Regions from separate parts of the Paenibacillus sp. D9 genome, predicted to be linked through region 4. Evidence: riboswitches for the same ligand, from Rfam matches in the RefSeq annotation. Region 4 holds a riboswitch; each other region holds the start of a gene.
What was found. Region 4 has a riboswitch for cyclic di-AMP ahead of VE23_RS10445 (TrkH family potassium uptake protein). Riboswitches for the same ligand answer to the same signal wherever they lie in the genome.

Region 1 (2,195 bases), 1.5 Mb from region 4:
GAACTTGCCGAAAAATATCCGTTCATCTACGCCATTGTCGGGTGGCATCCGACGGACAGCGCCGATGTGGGAGAAGGGGACCTCGAGCGGGTGGAGGCGCTGATGGCGCATCCGAAAGTCGTCGCCATCGGGGAAATCGGACTGGACTATTATTGGGATACCGCTCCCAAGGATGTCCAGCAGCAGGTATTCCGAGAGCAGATCCGCATCGCGAAGCGTACCGGCAAGCCGATCGTCATTCATAACCGCGATGCCCATGAGGATGTCGTCCGCATCCTTCGGGAAGAGAAGGCGGCTGAGGTCGGAGGCATCATGCACTGCTTCTCCGGCAGCTGGGAAACGGCCAAGCAGTGTCTGGACATGAACTTCTATATTTCGTTCGGCGGGCCGGTGACATTCAAGAATGCCAGGGTGCCGAAAGAGGTTCTTGCGCAGGTTCCTCTGGACCGTCTGCTCATCGAAACGGATTCCCCTTATCTGGCTCCTCATCCACATCGAGGGAAGCGGAACGAGTCCGCATTCGTGGCCTTGGTTGCCGAGACAGCGGCGGAAATAAAAGGCAAAAATGTGAATGAGATCGTTTCCATCACATCTGCAAATGCAAGAAAATGTTTCCAGCTTTCTTAAAATCGGGCGAAAAAGCTTGTAAAAAGGTGCCTGGTTGAGAAAAATTATATTTCTGCTCCGTCAAACCGCCCAAAACGGCCGGATTTTCCTCTAATTTGGCTGAAAGAGTCTTTTATCTCTTCTTTACAATCGGTTGACCGAAACTGTATGATTCAACTCAGAGCTTTGAGTGATGCAGTTTTTAATCATTCGCTTAATCTCCCCACAAGGGAGAGCGGGGGAACCAAGCAGCGATTCCTTGCAGTCCCGGATGACAGGATATTCCGGAGCGGACTGGATGGACGAACTGACCTTTTCCAGGGGTGAATTTTGCCAAAAGGCCTTGAGCAGGCCGAGTAGGCGAATAGGGCAGCTCTCTTGTCCGAACCCGTCAGCTAACCTCGTAAGCGCATATAAGAGAGATCAACCTCGTGCTCCACTTTCCATGTGTTCAGCGTGACCAACCCGGGAAGCCACGATACAGATCCTCTGTCGACGGCTTCTTTTTGTTTGAATATTGCGTAAACCGTCGACATAGGGTTAACCGTGGAGGTGAAGCAAGAGGTTGATAGGCGTGCTGCTCGGCACGTACAAAACCTAATAGTCGCGTCTTAAATAGTCATGCGTAACACGAGGCGGCGGGGCTATGTAAGGAGGACCGAAGAAGTGGGCGCAATTCCCTTAAAGGACACCCATGTACAACGATCATCCAGCAAGTCTTTCCAATGGCGATGGAAGCATGAAAACCTGCGTTTGATCCTACTGAGCTTAATTATCTCAATCGCGATGACTTTCATGTTTTTGGTGTTGTTGCACGGAACGTCTGAGAAGAACGTCTCCGTAGTGTTGAACGGACAGGAAACGATCCTGAGCACGAAGCAGGATGTCCTGCAGCACCTACTGGATGAACAAGCTATAACTGTCGGACCGCACGACCAGATTTCCGTTCCGCTGAGCGCGGCGCTCAAGGATGGAGACCGGATCATTGTTGATCAGGCTGTGCCGGTGACGATTATGGCTGACGGAAAGACTACGACGGTGTACACGACCGAAAAAACCGTGAAGGCCGCGATCGGAGAGTCCAATATTCCGATTCGCGAGCAAGACAAAATTCTCCCTGACACCTCCTCGCAGCTGAAACCGAACATGACGATTCGGGTGCTGCGAATCGACAAGCATACGACCACGACAAAGCACGACATTCCTTTCACCGTCATCCGCAAAGAGGATGCTACCTTGGAAAAGGGGCAGCTGAAAATGGTGAAGGCCGGCCAGAACGGCCAATTGGTCAAAACCTTCGAAAAGGTATACCAGGATGGCAAGATGGTATCCATGACGCTGCTCGCCAAATCGATGGAACAGCCCGCCGTCAACAAGATCGTTGCGGTCGGCACCAAGGAAAAGCCGAAGCCTAAAGCTGTCGCTCTCAGCGCAGCGTCTTCGGCATCGCAATCCGTCACCAAATCAGGCCTCTCGCTCAAAGCCAAGAAAGTGCTGAACAACGTCACCCTGACGGCTTATACCGCCGGTTTTGCCTCTACGGGCAAATCCAAAGGCGACGCCGGCTACGGCATCACCGCTTCCGGAGC
Region 2 (2,195 bases), 1.7 Mb from region 4:
TAGTTGTGGTAGGATTCTCCGCCGCGGGCATGGGTAACGATGGAGCCTCCGCCTTCCCGGCCTTTGCTGTACAGGACATCCTGCTCCGCCGAGCTGCGGAAGCCGTCGGTGATGACGACTTTGATGCCTTTGGCGGCGGCCAGCGAGATAAGCTCGTCCTTTTTCCGGTCGAGCACCGGATGCAGCTGCGTTACGGGAGGCACCTCCCGGTATAGTCCCGGAGGGACGACCCGGTCGAACAGGCGCGGCTTCTCCAGCTTGAACAGGGCTGCGGCTGCCAGTACAAGTCCTGCGGCCAGCAGCAGGCAGCCGAGGCCGTTTCTGCGCCGGGTCTGAGTCCGGCCTGCGGACTTGGGGCTGCGGCCCTTTTGTCCGCCCGTCATAGGGCTTTGCTGCATGAAGGTCTCCTTTGCTCGTTCGCATTGTTCAAGCTTATACGAGCGGAAAGGAAAAAAAGCTTCAGGAAACGGCGGATCGGCATGGAATTCGTTTCCAGCTGGATCAGCGGGGGTAAGGAAAGGAATGGGCTGGAAATTGCAGCCGCCTTGGCGCCGACAAGTCCAAAAAGCAAACAAACCGCTGGCAGCCGCCCCGAAGGGCCGGCTGCTGCGGTTTGCGCAAGGGGGGATCCGGATTCAGGACAGGCTAGTCCACATCGGGACTGCCGTCAACCGTATCGGCTGGATCGTCGGCGTATTTTTCGTACTTGGTGTCGTCCATGATCCGGCGTGCGGACACGTAACGCTTCGTATAGTAGGAATCGCTCAGGCTGCTGATCATGACGCCTTTGCTCGACGAGGAGTGGGCGAACTTGCCGTCCCCGACATAGATTCCGACATGCGAGACGCCGCGGCCGCTCGTATTGAAGAACACGAGGTCGCCCGCCTTGAGATCGGCCTTCGCGACTTTCTTGCCCAAGCCTGCTTGGGAAGCGGAAGAATGCGGCAGGGAGATCTTGAATTGCTTGAATACATAGGACGTGAATCCGGAGCAGTCGAATCCGCTCGTCGTCGTTCCGGCCGTCTTGTACGGCGTGCCGACGAGATCGCTGATGACACCGTCCATTTTGGAATCAGCCGCTGCGCTGCCTACGCCTGCAGTGAACAGCAGAGAGATTCCGAGGATGAGGCTTGCTGCTTTCTTCTTCAAGCTTGAGTTGCTCCTTCCAGAGCCTACGAGGTTAGCTGTGGGGTTCGGTTGAAGGTTCCCTATGATTCCTGCGGCATGCGTGAGAATGACTGGCGACGCCCAAAATCAATTCACCCGGAAAGTGGTTCCCCCGTTTCCATGTTCAACGGAATTCGGCATTTTGAATGATACTGGAAGACATATTCTTGCTTTTCGCCGCTTCTCCTTCCGAAAACGACATTTTCTAATAATTCTCATGTTTCAAAGGGATGAGGACAGCGTTTACATCGCTGTTTATAGGGGAGCTATTCTCCCCGCAGCAGATGATATTGGCGACTCGTCCCGATTTCTGCGCCGTGGCCTGCAAGTCCAAAAAAAGCCCCGCCTTCTCCATGAGAAGGCGGGGCTTGCCTGATTCCGCGGCTGGATCAAACGGTATAAAGGACGTCTTCCATCAGGGTAAGCAGCCGGGATCTCATTCCGACCAGCTTCATCAGGGCTTCCTCCTGCAGGCTGCCGGAATCCGGGCTGAGCCGGGCGTGTTCGCTGCTGATCGCCTCAAGGGCCTTGCCGGCGTTGGGGTTCAGGTCGTAATGCTCAAAACGGTAAAGCAGCTCGGCGGTGGATTGGTGGAGCTCTTCATAATAAGCTTGAATTTGTTCGGTCATCGTTCGATTTTCCTCTCTGGTTTGATTATTTTCTCTATTCTGCTGTTCGATGTATGGGGGCGGCTCCGAGAGAGCCGGCGATTGTGTGTGCGGTAAACTGCGCTTACAGCATGCCCATTCGTTGTTTTCATCGCTTGCATCTGTCGATGCCCGTCACATCCGGAGGCAGACAGCGGATGGGGAGCGGGAGCCCGTCAGTCTGCCGAACGCCGGGATTCGATATCTGTGAATCGAGCGGAACGATAGGATTCCCGAATGCCTGAGAAGTTATTAAACCGGCAGGCGCTCTTTGAAAACAAGTCCTAATTGTCAGAGAATTTTCACAATTGTACGATGGAATTATCGCTTTGTCAACTAATGTGACGCGAATCCTCCCAGCAAGCGTACTGTGATGTCAGC
Region 3 (2,195 bases), 500 kb from region 4:
GAGTGGCCGTCGGCGTCGGCGTTTTGGTCGGCGCCGGCGTCGGTGTCGGAGTGGCGCTAGGCTTAGGCGTAGCCGAAGGAGCAGGGGTTACCGTCGGAGTCGGCGTAGGGGATGCCGAGCAGACGGAGAGCGCTTTCCAGGCTCCCCATTCTCCGGCGAGATCCGGACGCTCGCCTTGCGTCCACCATTTGGCTTCATAGAGCGTGCCGGAGTAGACCGCCTTCTGCCCGACGGTATAGACGGATGACGAGCTCCAGGCAGCGACTCCGCTGCATGCATCCGCAGCGCTGGCTTTCTGGACGGCGGCGCCTTGCGGAAGGAGCGAAAAGGCGAGCAGCACGGCAAGCATCAAGACTCTCAGCGCGGAAGCGGCGATGCGGCGGTTCGATTTGAACATGAACGATACCTCCTGAAGGATAGGATGATAGGGGCGAAGCAAGAATGAGAGGGGATATCCGGCCTCCTTTTTTCGAATCTATTGAAAGCACTTTCATTATCAATGAAAGTGTTTATCGATAAAAGGGGAAAATTGGATGAAAACAGGGAGAAATTTCTAGCGAATAGGAATAGAGTACCTTAAGAGGATAAGGAGAGAGGAATTTACATGGCGGGATAGGGTCGGATTACATCTCTATCTCGATAAAAACAAGGTCGAATGGCCCTCCGGATCGGGAAGAGTCGAATTATGAAAGACTTCTAATAATCCAAAGGGAGGAGTTCGACAAAAAACTACGAATATTAACCAATAGCAAACAGGCTTGAAACAAATAAATGCCGAATTTTCGCTAAGAAAAACGGGGGAACCACTCGGGGTGAATGAATTCTGCAAGAGAGAATTCTAGGGAACCTTCTACCGAACCCATCAGCTAACTTCGTAGGCACCGGAGGGAGAACCATCAGTGAAGAAAGTCATCATGTCCATTACCGCTTTCATTCTTATTGCCGTGTTCGCATCATCCAGCGTATTCGCGAGCACCGAATTGAAGTCATCCATCGGCAAGGTTCTCGGCACTCCCTACAAGTATGGGGGCACGACTACGGCAGGATTCGACTGCTCGGGATTCGTCCGCTATATTTTCGGCCAGTTCGACGTGAAGCTGCCACGCTCCTCCCAGTCCCAGGCCAAGGCCGGCACGAAGGTGGACAAGGATGATCTTCGTCCGGGGGATCTCGTCTTCTTCAACACCAGCGGCCGCGGCATCTCGCATGCCGGCATCTATGTCGGAGACGGCAAGTTCGCCCACTCCTCGAGCAAGGGCGTCCGGTATACGGATCTGGACGATGCCTACTATGCCAAGCGCTACGTTACGGCGCGCCGCGTCGCAACGGGCGAGGATTACAGCAAGATGGTGAGCGAAGAGGAAGAAACGGCCGACGACGCCGGGGAATGACGGACGGCTCCAGAAGGATGAAGAGAGACAGGCGGCATGAGCCGCCTGTCTCTCTTTTTTTGTCCAGTCGGCTGCAGTTCAGCAGCACAACCAAAAAGAAGCCTTCCCGCCGGGGAAGGCTTCTTTTTGGGTTTCAGCTTGAAGGCTCTTCCTTCGGCACATGCTTGAAGATCTCGCCGGATTCCATGAGATCGATGACCCGGTCCAGCCACAAATAATAGTCGATCGCCTGGCGGATCTTCTCCAGATCGCCGCCGATCAGGGCGTGCAGGGCTTCCGAGCCGCCGCTCTCGGCCAGCTTGTCCAGCTCCGCCTTGGAGCGGCGAAGCGCCATCAGGTTGAGCTCCACGGCCTTTCTCCACTTCAGGACAAAAAAATCGGCGAACGTCTGGTGCCAGTCCCGCTCGACTTCATACAAGTCCTTCCGCGAACCCTTTTCCCATACCTTGTTCACCATATTCAAATCAACCAGCGTGCGGATGCCGGTGCTCATGCTCGTTTTGCTCATTTCCATCGCTTGGCCCATCTCGTCGAGATTCATCGGCTTGTCCTGGAAAAACATCAGCCCATACAGCAGTCCTGTAGATTGCGTAATGCCGTACAGGTCCATGTTCTTGCCGATGGACTCGATCACGCGCTTGCGCGCCTTCTGGATTGCCTGCTCCTGCGCGGCCTCCAAGCCGGCGAAATCATTGGTCATCATGTCCGCTCCTTCATCGCCTTCTCGGCTGACAAAGTAATTGTAAGAAACAATCCCGGCAATGTAAAGCGCTTAATGAACGAGTATATGAGAGGATACGGGAG
Region 4 (2,195 bases):
CTCGGCGTTGGGCCGCGCTCCATACATGGCACGGAGGCCGTCGAGCATGTTCACGTTGTTGACGGCATAGAAGCCGAGGAACACGAGGCTGATCGCCCAGCCGCGGCGGAAGGAGCTGTACTTCCTCATGAGGACGGAATAAATGACGGCGAGAATGAACAGGATTCCGCTCGGCAGCAGATTGCCCAGCAGCGACAGGCTGGAGGCGATCCGGTCCTGATCCGCCGTGTAGGCGAGGTAATCCTTGGGCACTTCATAACGCGGCGTGAATTCCGCCAGGACGGTCTTGCCGCCAGACTCCGCTGCGGCGGCGGATGGCGGAGCGGCCTCGATGGTGAGGCGGGCCTGGCCGATCTGTCCTCCCTGCACGGCATACACCGTCTTGTAGCCCGCCGATTCTCCAACCCTCTCCAGCTTGCCGTAGCCGAGCTCGGCGGCTTGCTTGGCGGCGAGACGGTCGAGCTGTTCCGCGCTCGGGGCAAGGACGTCCGAGGATTCGCCGGCAGAGGGCTTGAACACCTGCTTCCAGCCGATCACCCGGCCGCTGGACATGCCGACCTCGACGAACATCTGCCCTTCGGGCAGGGAGAGGGACACCTGCCACGTATCGGTCGGAACGATCTTGCCGGGACCCTCATCGAATTTTTTGGCGAGCTTTTCTTTGCTGAGGTAACCGGTGATGTCCCGGTCGGATTGGTGGACCGTATGGGCGGTGAGAGGCTCGGAGCCGGTCAGCTGCCGGGCGAAAGCCATCGCTGCCTGCTGAGCGTCGGCCTTGGGAACAGGCTTGCCGGAAGCTTCCTCTCCCGACAGCCCTCCCGCGAAGGAAGGGATGATTTGCAAAATCAGGAAGATGGCGGCTCCAATGATTCCCGTCCAAAAGTACTTTCGATAGCTTTTCTCCAACTCGGAGCTGTTCATGATTGTCCTCCTGACGATGCCTGACTGCAGGGCGAGCTTTTATAACCTTACCACAGCGGCTTTCAAATTATCCATGCCGAGGCAGGGAGAGATCGAGATTTCGCGCAAAAGAAAGAGCAAGGGCAGGATTGCGCCTTGCTGCGCTTGTCCCAGCACTCTTTTCCGCCCCATATCGCCCAGCAAGCTTGGATTGGGACATTGGTAACCCGTCCTCTATCCTATATAATCAAATCCGACCATATAGAACAGCCGAATTTCCAAAAGAATACGGGGGAACCATATAGCTGCCTGGAGCAGCTTGGGGTGAATTCCGTTCCGGCGCAGGCGGCAGCCTGTCGGGAGCGGATAGGGCAGCCGTCATGCCCGAATCCGACAGCTAACCTCGGAGGCTGCTTGACCGGACTCGCAGGGCGCACAGGCACTTGGGTTTCCAGTGCTTTTTTTGTGCTTTCGAAGCGGCATGCGATGATGCCGGGACTTCGCGAACGGCAGGGATATGGAGGCAAAAGGAGAGTCGCCGGCATGCAATCATGGTCTTCCGTATTCAAGCAAGCTTTCAAATTGTCGCCTCCGCGCATTCTCGTCGCCGGATTCGCCGTCATGATCGCCATCGGCTCGCTGCTGCTGATGCAGCCGTTCGCCACGGCCGGCGGAGAGGGCACGAGATGGATCGACGCGCTGTTCACCGCCACCTCGGCGGCCTGCGTCACAGGCCTCGTCGTCGTGGATACCGGCACTCATTACTCGATTGCAGGCCAAATCATCATTCTGCTGCTGATTCAGGTCGGAGGGCTCGGCTTCATGACGATGGCGACGCTGTTCGCCCTCGTGCTGCGCAAGCGCATCTCGCTCAAGGACCGGCTGCTGCTGCAGGAAGCGATGAACCAGAGCTCCATGGAGGGAATCGTCCGGCTGATCCGCAAGGTTCTGCTGTATTCCCTCGTCATCGAAGCGGCGGGAGCGCTGCTGTACGCGGTCCGCTTCGCAGCGGACATGCCGATCGGCCGCGCCGTTTACTTCGGCATCTTCCACGGCGTATCCATGTTCAACAACGCCGGCTTCGACATCTTCGGCGACTACCGGAGCCTCACCGGCTATGTATCGGATCCGCTCGTCAATATCGTGACAATGGCGCTGATCGTTACCGGTGGCCTCGGCTTCATCGTGCTGTCCGATCTGATGGAGTGGAGGAACAACCGCAGGTTCTCCCTCCATTCCAAAGTGGTTCTGCTGGCCACGGGCAGCCTGATCGTCATCGGAGCTGTCGTCATCTT

Region 1: it holds a riboswitch for cyclic di-AMP, as region 4 does, so the genes downstream of both, VE23_RS16850 (G5 domain-containing protein) here and VE23_RS10445 (TrkH family potassium uptake protein) in region 4, are expected to answer to the same signal.
Region 2: it holds a riboswitch for cyclic di-AMP, as region 4 does, so the genes downstream of both, VE23_RS17735 (C40 family peptidase) here and VE23_RS10445 (TrkH family potassium uptake protein) in region 4, are expected to answer to the same signal.
Region 3: it holds a riboswitch for cyclic di-AMP, as region 4 does, so the genes downstream of both, VE23_RS08280 (C40 family peptidase) here and VE23_RS10445 (TrkH family potassium uptake protein) in region 4, are expected to answer to the same signal.

Annotation. Positions count from the first base shown of each region.
Region 1 is NZ_JZEJ01000001.1:3,748,054-3,750,248, forward strand. Features, by position in the region: gene VE23_RS16845 (TatD family hydrolase) at 1-627, shown strand, start outside; cyclic di-AMP (ydaO/yuaA leader) riboswitch at 808-1,031, shown strand; gene VE23_RS16850 (G5 domain-containing protein) at 1,450-2,195, shown strand, end outside.
Region 2 is NZ_JZEJ01000001.1:3,947,539-3,949,733, forward strand. Features, by position in the region: gene VE23_RS17730 (M15 family metallopeptidase) at 1-398, opposite strand, end outside; gene VE23_RS17735 (C40 family peptidase) at 646-1,149, opposite strand; cyclic di-AMP (ydaO/yuaA leader) riboswitch at 1,155-1,317, opposite strand; gene VE23_RS17745 (hypothetical protein) at 1,557-1,796, opposite strand; gene VE23_RS17750 (hypothetical protein) at 2,147-2,195, opposite strand, start outside.
Region 3 is NZ_JZEJ01000001.1:1,787,093-1,789,287, reverse strand. Features, by position in the region: gene VE23_RS08285 (glycosyl hydrolase family 18 protein) at 1-397, opposite strand, end outside; cyclic di-AMP (ydaO/yuaA leader) riboswitch at 763-896, shown strand; gene VE23_RS08280 (C40 family peptidase) at 900-1,391, shown strand; gene VE23_RS08275 (GbsR/MarR family transcriptional regulator) at 1,525-2,094, opposite strand.
Region 4 is NZ_JZEJ01000001.1:2,283,454-2,285,648, reverse strand. Features, by position in the region: gene VE23_RS10450 (CPBP family intramembrane glutamic endopeptidase) at 1-921, opposite strand, end outside; cyclic di-AMP (ydaO/yuaA leader) riboswitch at 1,159-1,326, shown strand; gene VE23_RS10445 (TrkH family potassium uptake protein) at 1,444-2,195, shown strand, end outside.